3 regions of the Pseudomonas saudiphocaensis genome follow, and region 1 is predicted to be linked to each of the others. Evidence: predicted binding sites of a transcription regulator. Region 1 holds the regulator's gene; each other region holds the start of a gene.
What was found. Region 1 encodes sigma-54, which starts transcription at its own class of promoters, with help from an activator protein. Its sites were predicted from a motif close to ANTGGCATNNANNTTGCTNT; they were not measured.

Region 1 (4,588 bases):
AGGGGCGCGAAATGCGTGAAGGACTGATTGCGGACACGTCTCGCTCCCTGTTGGCGGGCACGCCCGGCCGTTTAACGGCCGTGCTGGATATCGACCACTGCCTGATACAGTTCCTGGTCGGTTGTAACCTCGCGCAGCCGGTCACGGACCTCTTCCTGGTCCAGCATGCTGGCAATCTGTCGAAGCAGCTCAAGGTGTTCGTCGGTCGCCGCTTCCGGTACCAGCAGTACAAACAGCAGGTCGACCGGAGCGCCGTCAATGGCGTCGAAGTCCACCGGTGCGTCGAGCCGCAATACTGCACTAAGCGGTGCCTCGCAGCCGGGCATGCGGCAGTGAGGGATGGCAATGCCGTTGCCGAAGCCGGTGGAACCCAGCTTCTCGCGAGCCACGAAGCTTTCGAAAATGCTTTGAGGGTCGAGTTCGGGAAGGTCCTGGCCGATCACCTTGGCAATCTGCTCCAGGACGCGCTTTTTGCTACCGCCCGGCACGTTCACCAGTGAACGGCCGGGGGTGAGTATGTTTTCAAGTCGGATCATGGGTCAGCGAGCCACGGTACCTTGGGTATGGTCGAGTTGTTTTTCTTTGTGCTTGATCAGCTGACGATCGAGTTTGTCGGCAAGCAGGTCGATCGCAGCATACATATCTTCGTGTTCGGCATTAGCAACCACTTCGCGGCCGGCAACGTGCATGGTGGCTTCGGCTTTCTGCTTCAGTTTTTCGACTTGCAGGGTGACCTGGATATCGATGATGCGATCGAAGTGCCTTTCCAGACGTTTCAGTTTCTCCTCGACATAGATACGCAGTGCTTCGGTTACTTCCAGATGAAGGCCGGTAATCTTGACTTGCATACTGCTTCTCCTTTTTGCCTCATGCGAATGAACGAGCCCTGAAGCCCGTCCCCAGAAGAAATCGGCCAGGATGTCGGCTGTTGCAACACGCTGGCATTACAGCAATCGCTTGCGCTCGCTGGAGGGTGCAATTCCCAGGGATTCCCGGTACTTGGCGACGGTGCGACGTGCCACCTGAATGCCCTGCTCCTCAAGTAGACCAGCGATCTTGCTGTCGCTCAATGGCTTTTTGGGGTTTTCCGCTGCCACCAGCTTCTTGATTATGGCGCGGATTGCGGTGGATGAGCACTCGCCACCCTCGGCTGTGCTGACGTGGCTGGAGAAAAAGTACTTCAGCTCATAGATGCCACGGGGGGTATGCATGTATTTCTGCGTGGTCACGCGGGAAATGGTCGATTCATGCATGCCGACCACTTCTGCGATGTCATGCAGCACCAGCGGTTTCATCGCCTCGTCGCCGTGCTCAAGAAAGCCGCGCTGATGCTCAACGATCTGGGTCGCTACCTTCATTAGGGTTTCGTTGCGGCTGAGCAGGCTCTTGATGAACCAGCGCGCCTCCTGCAGCTGGTTGCGCATAAAAGTGTTGTCAGCGCTGGAGTCGGCGCGCTTGACGAAGCTGGCGTACTGGGCGTTCACCCGCAGGCGCGGCATCGCGTCCTGGTTGAGCTCGACCAGCCAGCGGTTGTTGTCCTTGCGCACGATCACGTCAGGAACGATGTATTCAGGCTCGCTCGTTTCGATCTGCGAGCCGGGACGGGGGTTGAGTGACTGAATCAGGTCAACGATCTGGCGTAGCTCGTCTTCCTTGAGCTTCATGCGCCGCATCAGCAGGCTGTAGTCGCGGCTGCCGAGAATGCCCAGGTGATCGCTGACCAGACGCGTGGCTTCGTTCAGCCAGGCGGTATCTGCGGGCAGTTGGCGCAATTGCAGCAGCAGACACTCACGCAGGTCACGGGCGCCGATGCCTGCCGGCTCGAACTGCTGGATGCGGCGCAGTACCACTTCGACTTCGTCGAGTTCGATTCCCAGCTCGGGGTCGAAGGACTCCAGCACTTCTTCAAGGCTTTCATCCAGGTAGCCCTGGGGGTTGATGCAGTCGATCAGGGTGGTGGCGATGAGGCGATCGGTGTCGCTCATGGGGGCCAGGTTGAGCTGCCAGAGCAGGTGCGACTGCAGGCTCTCGCCCGATGATGTGCGGCTGGTGAAATCCCATTCCTCGTCATCGTTGCTGGGCAGGCTGCTGGCGCTGGTCTGGTAGATGTCTTCCCAGGCGGTGTCTACGGGCAATTCGTTGGGAATGCGCTCGCCCCAGTCGCCTTCCTCGAAACTCTCCATCGTGTTGACGGGCTCTTCGTACTGGCTGTCCGGGCTGCTGTTCTCGCTAGGAGTGTTCTCGATCTTCTGGTCGAGAGACTCGGCCATCGGATCCGGATTGTCGAAGTCTTCTCCGTCTTCTTCGCGCTCGAGCATGGGATTTGAATCCAGCGCTTCCTGGATCTCCTGCTGGAGGTCGAGGGTCGAGAGCTGGAGCAGTCGTATGGCTTGTTGCAGCTGGGGTGTCATCGTCAGCTGCTGGCCCATCTTCAGGACTAGCGATGCTTTCATTGCAGAGGACTTCGAACCTTGTTTGCCGGCGCAACTGCGCCTGTTCCGACTTCGCTGGCGCTGCTGCGCCGGTTTAAGCAAATTATATGCCTGAAGAGGAAGCGGTTGGCTAGTCCTGAATTGCTCCATTCGAGGACGGCAGGCAGACAGGTCTTTGAAAAAACGTAAGCGAGGCAGGCAAGACGAGGCGCAACGACCAACGGGAGTAACAGCCAAAGGCTGGCCCGAAGGGCAAGTGCAGCGAGTCAAAAGCCGAAGAACGGACCGGGCTCGCGTACGGGTTTAGTTTCCTAAATGAGCATTACTCACTTCGCTCGCCCTCCGGGCCGCGCTGAAGCGCGTTAGCCGCAAGCGGCTTTCTGAAGCTGCTTTTTACGAAGTATTGCCAACGTAGGTTGTTTCAAAGGCTTGCTACAGGCGGAACTCGTGACCCAGATAGACTTCCTTGACCAGCTGGTTGTCGAGGATGGTCTGTGCGTCGCCTTCGGCAATTAGCTGCCCGTCGTTGACGATATAGGCGGTTTCGCAGATGTCGAGTGTTTCGCGCACGTTGTGATCGGTGATCAGTACGCCGATGCCCTTGGACTTGAGGTGGTGAATGATCTGCTTGATGTCGCCGACCGAGATCGGGTCTACCCCGGCAAAGGGTTCGTCCAGCAAGATGAATTTCGGGGCAGTGGCCAGTGCGCGAGCGATCTCCACACGACGCCGCTCACCGCCGGACAGGCTCATACCGAGGCTGTCGCGGATGTGGTTGATGTGGAACTCCTGCAGCAGGCCTTCCAGGGCTTGCTGGCGACCATTGCGATCCAGGTCCTTGCGGGTTTCGAGGATGGCCATGATGTTGTCAGAGACCGACAGCTTGCGAAAGATCGAAGCTTCCTGGGGCAGGTAGCCGATGCCAACGCGCGCGCGGCCGTGCATGGGCAGGTGAGTGACGTCCTGATCGTCGATCAAGACGCGCCCCTGGTCGGCCTTCACCAGGCCGACGATCATGTAGAAGCAAGTGGTCTTGCCGGCACCGTTCGGGCCCAGCAGCCCGACGATCTGCCCGCTTTCGATGGACAGGCTGACGTCGCGTACGACTTGGCGGCTTTTGTAGCTTTTGGCCAGATGCTGGGCCTTGAGGGTTGCCATTACTCGCTCTGCTCCGCAGCCGGCGTTCCTGTAGCGGAACCTTCTTTCTTGCGCGGCTGGATGACCATATCCACGCGTGGGCGAGGGCTGGTCACGTCGACGTTGGTGGCGCGACCGGCGTTGACGATCTGGCGCTGGGTGTCATAGACGATCTTCTCGCCCTCGAAGGTGTTGCCCTCCTGGATGACCTTGGCCTGGTCGATCAGGATGATGCGTTCGTTGGCGGCGAAATACTGGATGGTCAGGCCGTAAGCCTTGACGATCTCCTTGTCGACCGCCGGCTTCTGCTCGTAGTAGGCGGGCTTGCCGATGGAGGTGAAGACCTCGACATCGCCATTGCCGTCCTGGGTGATGGTCACCGTGTCGCCGGTGATCTTCATCGTGCCCTGGGTGATCACCACGTCGCCGCGGTAGACCGCAACGCCCTGGCGATCGTCCAGTTCGGCGGTGTCTGCCTGGATCCGGATCGGCTGGTTGCGATCTTCAGGAAGGGCGTGGGCGTTGCTGCCGAGCAGGAAAATGCTCAAACCGAGCAGGAATGGGAGAGTCTTAACGCAGCTCATGCTGGCCTCTTACGTTGGATAGCAGGAGCATCCTGCCTTCGTTCAGGTACGCTTTCATGCCCGTGGCAGTTGTCACGCCGTTCGCGGCGACGATTCTAACGGGTTGTCGGGTCTCGGCATAATCCTTCTCGGGCAAAACCGTCATCCGCGTAGTGGTGATGATGGTCGGGCGGCCTTCGGCGTCGGTGCGCTCGATCCGCACGCTGTCAATCAGCTCGACTTCTTCGCCTTGAGGGCCGACTTCGCCGCGCTCGCTGGTGATGTGCCAAGGCAGCTCGGTGCCGCGGTAGGAGCGCAGGTCGGGGCGGGTCAGCAGGCTGATGTCGCTGGCCTTGATGTGCTCCATTCTTTCGGCGGTAAGCTCGTAGTTGCGTCTGCCGTCCGGCTGATATTGCACGGTGCGCGGGTTGATCACGTAGAAATCGATCGGCGACT
Region 2 (4,588 bases), 870 kb from region 1:
ATGGACACGGTGGGCTCGTCCACGGTCAGCGGCGGCAGCGCCTCGACGTGATTCATGTCGCACAGGGTGTCGGAGATGAACAGCTCGTCCATGCCGCTGACGCAGACGATATCGCCCGCTTCGGCTTCCGGCACTTCCACGCGCTGCAGGCCGGAGTGGCCCATGATCTTCAGGATCCGGCCCTGGCGCTTCTTGCCGTCGGCACCGATGGCAACGACCGGGGTGTTGGTCTTGATCTTGCCGCGCTTGATGCGGCCAACGCCGATCACGCCGAGGAAGCTGTTGTAGTCCAGCTGGGAGATCTGCATCTGGAACGGGCCGTCAACGTCGACGTCCGGAGCCGGCACGTGATCAACGATGGCCTGGAACAGGGCGTCCATGTTGTCTTGCAGGTTCTCGTGATCGAGACCGGACAGGCCGTTCAGGGCGCTGGCGTAGACGATGGGGAAGTCCAGCTGCTTGTCGGTGGCGCCGAGGTTGTCGAACAGGTCGAAGATCTGGTCCACAACCCAGTCAGGACGCGCGCCCGGACGGTCGATCTTGTTGACCACAACGATGGGGTTGAGGCCGGCCTGGAAGGCCTTCTGGGTGACGAAGCGGGTCTGCGGCATCGGGCCGTCGATGGAGTCGACTACCAGCAGTACGCAGTCAACCATCGACATCACGCGCTCGACCTCACCGCCGAAGTCGGCGTGGCCGGGGGTGTCGACGATGTTGATGTTGTAGTCTTTCCACTTCAACGCGGTGTTCTTGGCCAGGATGGTGATGCCGCGTTCCTTTTCCTGGTCGTTGCTGTCCATCACGCGCTCGTTCTCGAGCTCCTTGCGGTCCAGGGTGCCGGACAGGCGCAGGAGTTTGTCGACGAGGGTGGTCTTGCCATGGTCGACGTGGGCGATGATGGCGATGTTGCGAAGATTTTCGATCACTATTTGATACCTGATAAGAAGCTGGAAGCCTGGCGGCTGGAAGAACTAGGCAGCACACACCGCCGGATCAGGGGGGTGCTTGCGCCTGATGACGAAGCGGCTGGTAGGACCGAGGCTCTTCACTTCGAACTTCCAGCTTCGGGCTTCAGCCTGGCAGGTCGATAGACCCGTACGTTCTGATGCCCTTCACAGAGCAGGTGATGAGCATGCAGGCGGCTCATGACACCTTTATCGCAGTACAGCAGGTACTGGCGATTTACATCCAGTTCCTTGAAGCGATTGTTGATGGCATAGAAAGGCATTGTTTGCACTTCGATGCCGCTTAGTTGCAGGGGTTCGTCCTCGACCTCGTCCGGGTGACGAATGTCGAGAATGACCTGGCCGGCAGTCGGCTCGGCCACATGTTCAACCTGGACATCCTCGCCCAGCTCGTCGATCACCTGATCGATGGGCACCTGGCGGGCATTTTCCAGGGCGCGCTCCAGCACGCTCATGTCGAACTGCTTTTCTTCGTGTTCGATGCGGTAGCGCTTGGCCTTGGTGGTCGGGTTCTTGGAGATCACGCCGCAATACTCGGGCATGTTCTTGGCGAACTCGGCCGTGCCGATCTCGAACGCGGTATTGATGATGTCCTGCTTGTGCGCAGCGATCAGCGGGCGCAGCACCAGCATGTCGGTGGCCGAGTCGATCACCGAGAGGTTGGGCAGCGTCTGGCTGGAAACCTGCGAAATCGCCTCGCCGGTGACCAGCGCATCGATATGCAGGCGCTCGGCGATCTGCGTGGAGGCGCGCAGCATCATGCGCTTGAGCACTACGCCCATCTGGCTGTTGTCGACCTTTTCGAGGATCTCACCAACCACTTCCTCGAACGGCACGCTGATAAACAGCACGCGATGGGAGCTGCCGTATTTCTTCCACAGATAATGGGCGACTTCCATCACGCCCAGCTCGTGGGCGCGGCCGCCGAGGTTGAAGAAGCAGAAATGCGTCATCAGCCCGCGGCGCATCATCTGGTAAGCGGCGACGGTGGAGTCGAACCCGCCCGACATCAGCACCAGGGTCTGCTCCAGCGCACCCAGCGGATAGCCGCCGATGCCGTCATGCTGGGCATGCACCACGAACAGGCGCTGGTCGCGGATTTCCATGCGCACTTCGATTTCGGGCGCTTTCAAGGAGATTCCCGCCGCACCACATTCCGCACGCAAACGGCTGCCGACAAGGCGTTCGACGTCCATCGAGCTGAACGAATGCTTGCCTGCACGCTTGCAGCGCACTGCGAAGATCTTCCCGGGCAGGCGGTCGGCAAAGTGCGCCTTGCACTTCTCGAAGATGTCGTCCAGATCGCCCAACGGATATTCGTGAACTTCCAGACAATGCCCGATACCGGGCGTGCAGCGCAGGCGCTCGATCATCTCGCGCAGCACCTTCACGTCGCTGATATCGGTTTCCACCTCGATGTTGTCCCACACCCCGGCCACCCGCAGGTCGGGATCGAGCTCGCGCAACACGGTGCGGATGTTCTTCGCCAACTGGCGAATGAAGCCCTTGCGCACCGGTGGGCTCTTGATGGTGATTTCGGGGAAAACCTTGACGATCAGCTTCATTTGAAAGCGCACACGCGCCGGCATGGCAAAAAAAGAGGGGGGCGGAGTATACCGGAACTGATCAACTTTCAGGCAGTTTTCTGCTCTTGTGCCATGGAAAGCGTGCCGACCGGTCAATTGCCCCTAAATCGCTCGAAAATCCGAAGCGGCGCACTATTATGGTGCATTAAATCGACTTTGACGGTCATACGAAAAGTCGCGCCCCGGAAAAGCGCCCCGACTAAGGTTCCCCTGCCCGCAAAAGAGCGATGGCACGCAAATTGCTCTCTTGTGAGGCAGGTCGCCTTGGCGGAACATCGCCGCCCGGCTTCACCCTGCTTCGGAAGCATCCCCTGTCAGCGCTTCCACTATTTGGAGAACACCATGTCGAAGTCGCTTCAACTGATCAAAGATTACGATGTGAAGTGGATTGATCTGCGCTTCACAGACACCAAAGGCAAACAGCATCACGTCACCATTCCGGCACGCGACGCCGAGGATGAGGACTTCTTCGAACACGGCAAGATGTTCGACGGTTCTTCCATCCAGGGCTGGAAGGGGATTGAAGCCTCCGACATGATCCTGATGCCGGTCGACGAAACCGCCGTGCTTGATCCGTTCACCGAGGAGCCGACGCTGATTCTGGTCTGCGATATCGTCGAGCCGAGCACCATGCAAGGCTACGACCGCGACCCGCGCTCCATCGCCAAGCGTGCCGAGGAATTCCTCAAGTCCACCGGCATCGGCGACACCGTGTTTGTCGGTCCGGAGCCTGAGTTCTTCATCTTCGATCAGGTGAAGTTCAAGTCCGACATCTCCGGCTCGATGTTCAAGATCTACTCCGAGCAGGGTTCCTGGATGACCGACGGCGACGTCGAAGGCGGCAACAAGGGCCATCGCCCGGCTGTCAAGGGTGGCTATTTCCCGGTTCCGCCGTGCGACCACGACCATGAAATCCGTACTGCCATGTGCAACGCCATGGAAGAAATGGGCCTGGTTGTTGAAGTCCACCACCACGAAGTGGCAACTGCCGGCCAGAACGAAATCGGCGTCAAGTTCAACACCCTGGTGAAAAAGGCTGACGAAGTTCAGACCCTCAAGTACTGCGTGCACAACGTCGCCGACGCCTATGGCAAGACCGCGACTTTCATGCCCAAGCCTCTGTATGGCGACAACGGCAGCGGCATGCACGTGCACATGTCCATCTCCAAGGATGGCAAGAACACCTTCGCAGGCGAAGGCTATGCCGGCCTGTCGGAAACCGCCCTGTACTTCATCGGCGGCATCATCAAGCACGGCAAGGCACTGAACGGCTTCACCAACCCGTCGACCAACTCCTACAAGCGTCTGGTCCCGGGCTTCGAAGCGCCTGTGATGCTGGCCTACTCGGCACGCAACCGCTCCGCCTCCATCCGCATTCCTTACGTGTCGAGCCCGAAAGCCCGCCGTATCGAAGCACGCTTCCCGGACCCGGCCGCCAACCCCTACCTGTGCTTCGCTGCACTGCTGATGGCCGGTATCGACGGCATCCAGAACAAGATTCACCCCGGCGATGCCGCCGACAAGAACCTCTACGATCTGCCGCCGGAAGAAGGCAAGCTGATCCCGCAGGTTTGCGGCAGCCTCAAGGAAGCACTGGAAGCACTGGACGAAGGCCGCGCGTTCCTGACCAAGGGCGGCGTATTCAGCGATGATTTCATCGACGCCTTCCTGGAGCTCAAGCGCGAGGAAGAGATCAAGGTGCGCACCTTTGTGCATCCGCTGGAATATGAGCTGTACTACAGCGTTTGATCTAGCTGCCTGATCACACAAGGCCTCCTTCGGGAGGCCTTGTTGTTTCTGGGCAGGTTTCAGGAGTGGCGCACTCACCCCGTAGGAGCAGGCCATGCCTGCGAACCAGAGCCTACCCCCATGAAAACCAGGGCGCCTTCAATCCAAGCAGCCGTAGCGCTCGAATAACAGCCGCAGCCTCCGCGGGGTAGCCTTTCGCGGGCATGGCCCGCTCCCACTGAAAAAGCAAAGTGTTGCACTCACCCCTGTAGGAGCAGGCCATGCCTGCGAACCAGAGCCTACGCCCCA
Region 3 (4,588 bases), 1.6 Mb from region 1:
CGGCCATAGACATCGAAGCTTCCATCAGCCGGGTGATGCCGCAAGTGGTCAGTGAGGAGCATGTGCGTCATTCGCAGCGCTTCAAGCAGCTTTGGTCGCGCTACCAGCAGAGCCGCGATCTGATTAGCGTCGGTGCCTATGTGCCTGGTGGTGATCCTGAGACCGACCTGGCCATTGGCCGCCAGGCCGAGATGGTCGGTTACCTGCGCCAGGGCCTGAATGACTCCGAGGATCTGGCCCGAAGCGAAGCCCTGTTGGCCACCGTGTTCAATCCGCGGCCTGGCAGCTAAGCCTTGCCTGCGAGTCGTGCGGCCCGCCTGGCGCCGGTGATCGATATGGCTGAGCGTGCCGAACGCGAGGCAGCACGCCTGTTCGGCCAGGGCCAGGCCCAGCTCACCCAGGCGGAAGCCAAGCTGGGCGAGCTGCACCAGTATTTCGGCGACTACCAGCAGCAATGGATGACGCAGGGAAGCCAGGGTGTTTCCGGTCAGTGGCTGGTCAACTATCAGCGCTTTCTGTCGCAGCTCGAGTCGGCCATCGGCCAGCAACAGCGCAGCGTGGACTGGCACCGGGCCAATCTGGACAAGCTGCGCCAGCAATGGCAGCAGCGTCGTGCGCGGCTGGACGGCTTGCGCAAGCTGGTCGAGCGCTATTTGCAGGAAGCACGAGTGGCGGCTGACAAGCGTGAACAGAAGCTGCTCGATGAGTTTGCGCAGCGTCTGGCGGGTCGCCCCAAGCAGGATTGAAAGGCGGGTCGCGACGGGCGAGAGGAGGCGGTCAAATAGTTGGCGGCCTGGCCGGTTTGCGAAACAGGTCGATCAAGTATTTTGACGGATTGGGTTTGATTGACCATTTCAACCGGGAGCAGCGCTGTGGCCGATCATTTGGACCCTCGTGTCCTGCTGACACTCCAGCAGGTGATGGAGGCTGAATATCCACAATTGTTGGAAGCCTTTCTGGTCGATTCCGAAGAGAGGCTGCGCTTGTTGCAGGCGACGTACCAGCGAGGCGAAGCCGAATCTTTGCGTCGAGCGGCGCACAGTTTCAAGGGCAGCTGCAGCAACATGGGGGCAGCGCAGTTGGCCGAGCATTGCCACGCCCTGGAAGAGGCCGCGCAGAGCAGGCAGCTCGAGCGGGCGGGCAAGCTGATCGAGCTGGTCGAACGCGAGTTCGCCATCGTGCGGATTCTCTGTCGGGCCGAGCGTCAGCGGTTCAGCGGCAGCTGACTAACCGCCGCGCTCCAATCTCGGTGGCCCGCAGTTTGCTTGAGATTCAATCAGGGCCACACAAGTCATTATTTTCGAGCGGGACTATTCATGGTTGTTTCTCCTGATCTATTGCTCAATACCAAGGCGCCGGCTGCAGTCGCCAAGCCTGCGAGCAGCTCCTCCAGGGATAGCTCGCAAGCCAGCCGCAACGATGCTTCCAGCTTTGCTGACGTTTATGCCAAAGAGCGCCAGAGCAAGCCGGTCGAGCGTCGGGATAGCGCTGCAACCGGTACCGGCAACGAGTCCGACAAAGACCGGGCAGCGAGTGAGACTGCCGAGAAAAGCGGCACGCTGGCGCCGGCTCCGAGCGAGGCTGGCAATGACTTGCCGCTGGAAGAAAATGTGGCTGGGGCTGAAGTCGAACTCGATCCTTTGCTGTTGATGGGCATGGGCGCGCAGAGCGAAGCTGCGGATTCACTGCCAGTCTCAGGCAGTGAGTTGCTGGCAGGACTGCCACAGGGTCAGGTAACGCTGGCAGAAGCGGATGTCGCGCTGGAGGCCGAGGAGCCGTTGCTGGCTCAGCGCGCGCTGCTCGATACCCAGGCGTCCGCGCAGAAGGCACAGATGCTGCCGGCACAGGCCTTGGCTGAAGGCGAGGAACTTGCGCAAGGCAAAGCTCACCTTGCCTCGCTGCTGCCGAGCGAGATGGCTGGCGATGATGGCGAGACGTTTTCGCTTGAAGAGGACTTTGTTGAGCTGCTTGATCAGCCGATCTCGCCCAAGGAGGGCCGCAGCAGTGCCGTCGATGCCGTGCCTGATCGGCTCAATGCCCTGACGCAGGCCATTACTCAGCAAAACCTGCAGGCCCAACGTCCGGCGTTGGTTCCAGGGCAGCCTCTGAACCTCCAGCAAGCAAACCTGAGCGAGGCGGTGGTGGACCGGGTGATGTGGCTGTCGAGCCAGAACCTAAAATCGGCAGAGATACAACTTGATCCGGCGGAACTCGGCCGTATGGAAATCCGCATCGACATGAGCAAGGAACATAGTCAGGTGACCTTCCTTAGTCCGCATGCGGGTGTTAGAGATACGCTGGAAGGGCAGATGCAGCGACTGCGCGACATGTTCGCCCAGCAGGGCATGAACATGGACGTGAACGTTTCGGATCAGTCGACACAGGGCCAGCAGGGCGAGAAGGATGCCGAGTCGAGTGATGGGCGCGGTGCTCTCGCCGGGGTGACCGGGAATGACGACGAGGTGCATCAGGGCGCGCTGGAAATCAGCGGCGGACGGGCCGGAGAGGCGCGAGGGCTGGTGGATTTCTACGCCTGACGACAGGGCGCGAATCCAGAAAAGCCGGGCACCGAAACACTATTGGTGCCCGGCTTTTCTTTTCCGGGGATAATGCGCCGCGTTCATCAGGGCGCCTGAGCGGGCCAGTCGTTTACTGTCTTTCTTCGCGGTCCGATACTTTTGGCACAGCAGTTGCTCCCAACTCCTTTAACAAGCGAATTCACGTGTAATGACGGATATTTGGCATGGCTAAAACACAGGGACCTCCGGATATAGCGAGTCCCGCGGTTGCAGCTTCGGCAGACGGCAAACGCAAACTCAAGCTGATCGTTCTGGTCGTGCTCGGCCTGTTGCTGGCTGTCGGGCTGTCAGTGGGCAGTACCCTGTACTTCGTGAGCAGGGGCGAATCGAAGAGTGCTGATGTGGCGGCCGATACCCAGGGGGCACCTCTGCGTCAGGCAGCTGTTTATGAAACGCTGATGCCTGCGTTCGTGGTCAACTTCAGCAACACCGGCGGCCGTCAGCGCTACATGCAGGTCAGCGTGGCCCTGATGTCTCGTGACCAGGCGGCGCTGGACGCGCTGAAGGAACACATGCCCCTGTTGCGCAATCAACTGGTCATGCTCTTCTCAAGTCAGGAGTTCGCTTCACTGACCACGCCGGTAGGGCAAGAGATGCTTCGCCAGCAGGCCACTGCCAGCGTTCAGGAGCTGGCGCAGCGGGAAATTGGCAAGCCGGCAATCGAGCAAGTGCTGTTCACCAACTTCGTACTTCAATAGGGGCCTGGCAGATGGCTGTTCAAGACCTGCTCTCACAAGACGAGATCGACGCACTCCTGCATGGGGTCGATGATGGCCTGGTCGACACCGAAGGTGATGCGGAACCGGGCAGCATCAAAAGCTACGACCTGACCAGCCAGGACCGCATCGTCCGCGGCCGTATGCCGACGCTGGAAATGATCAACGAGCGCTTCGCCCGCTACACACGCATCAGTATGTTCAACCTGCTGCGGCGTTCGGCGGATGTTTCCGTGGGCGGCGTGCAGGTGATGAAGTTCGGCGAGTACATCCACTCGCTGTACGTGCCGACCAGCCTAAACCTGGTGCGGATCAAGCCTTTGCGCGGCACCTCGCTGTTCATTCTCGACGCCAAGCTGGTATTCAAGCTGGTGGACAACTTCTTTGGTGGCGATGGTCGTCATGCCAAGATCGAGGGCCGCGAATTCACCCCGACCGAACTGCGTGTGGTGCGCATGGTGCTGGAGCAGGCGTTTGTCGATCTGAAAGAAGCCTGGCATGCGGTGCTCGACGTCAATTTCGAATACGTGCATTCGGAAGTGAACCCGGCGCTGGCCAACATCGTCAGCCCCAGCGAGGTAGTTGTCGTTTCGACATTCCATATCGAACTGGACAGCGGCGGTGGCGATCTCCACGTAACCATGCCGTATTCAATGATTGAGCCGATCCGCGAGATGCTCGATGCCGGCTTCCAATCGGACGTCAGCGATCAGGACGAACGTTGGTCCAAGGCTCTGCGCGAGGATGTGCTCGATGTCAACGTTCCGCTCGGCGCCACCGTGGTGCGACGCCAGCTCAAGCTGCGTGACATCCTCAACATGCAACCGGGCGACATTATCCCGGTGGAAATGCCCGAAGACATGATTCTGCGCGCCAACGGCATGCCGGCCTTCAAGGTCAAGCTCGGCGCGCACAAGGGCAATCTGGCCCTGCAGGTACTGGAACCGGCTGTGCGTTCACGCTGACCCGGCCTGCCGACAACTACATCGAGGACAAATAATGGCTGACGAACACGAGCAGATAAGTACAGACGAACAGGCGCTGGCTGATGAATGGGCTTCGGCCCTGGCTGAAGCGGGCGATGCCGGACAGGATGATATTGATGCGCTGTTGAACCAGAGTGCAGCAGCGCCTGCGGCAGCGGCTATGCCGCGTGCACCGCTGGAAGAGTTTGGCAGCAGCCCGAAGCCAAGCCCGACTCCGCCCAGCCTCGATGGTCCGAATCTGGACGTGATCCTGGATATTCCAGTGTCGATTTCCATGGAGGTCGGCAGCACCGAGATCAGTATTCGC

Region 2: glnA (glutamate--ammonia ligase) is a predicted target of sigma-54. The motif match lies at 2,778-2,797, and genes of this name have one in related genera.
Region 3: BN1079_RS00730 (flagellar basal body-associated FliL family protein) is a predicted target of sigma-54. The motif match lies at 2,678-2,697, and genes of this name have one in related genera.

Annotation. Positions count from the first base shown of each region.
Region 1 covers NZ_CCSF01000001.1:1,728,721-1,733,308, reverse strand. Annotated here, with positions in the region: gene ptsN (PTS IIA-like nitrogen regulatory protein PtsN) at 72-536, opposite strand; gene hpf (ribosome hibernation-promoting factor, HPF/YfiA family) at 540-848, opposite strand; gene BN1079_RS08060 (RNA polymerase factor sigma-54) at 945-2,453, opposite strand; gene lptB (LPS export ABC transporter ATP-binding protein) at 2,865-3,590, opposite strand; gene lptA (lipopolysaccharide transport periplasmic protein LptA) at 3,590-4,153, opposite strand; gene lptC (LPS export ABC transporter periplasmic protein LptC) at 4,140-4,588, opposite strand, start outside.
Region 2 covers NZ_CCSF01000001.1:2,601,006-2,605,593, forward strand. Annotated here, with positions in the region: gene typA (translational GTPase TypA) at 1-926, opposite strand, end outside; gene thiI (tRNA uracil 4-sulfurtransferase ThiI) at 1,046-2,530, opposite strand; gene glnA (glutamate--ammonia ligase) at 2,894-4,300, shown strand.
Region 3 covers NZ_CCSF01000001.1:142,253-146,840, forward strand. Annotated here, with positions in the region: gene fliI (flagellar protein export ATPase FliI) at 1-290, shown strand, start outside; gene fliJ (flagellar export protein FliJ) at 294-746, shown strand; gene BN1079_RS00720 (Hpt domain-containing protein) at 921-1,226, shown strand; gene BN1079_RS00725 (flagellar hook-length control protein FliK) at 1,317-2,537, shown strand; gene BN1079_RS00730 (flagellar basal body-associated FliL family protein) at 2,744-3,277, shown strand; gene fliM (flagellar motor switch protein FliM) at 3,289-4,260, shown strand; gene fliN (flagellar motor switch protein FliN) at 4,295-4,588, shown strand, end outside.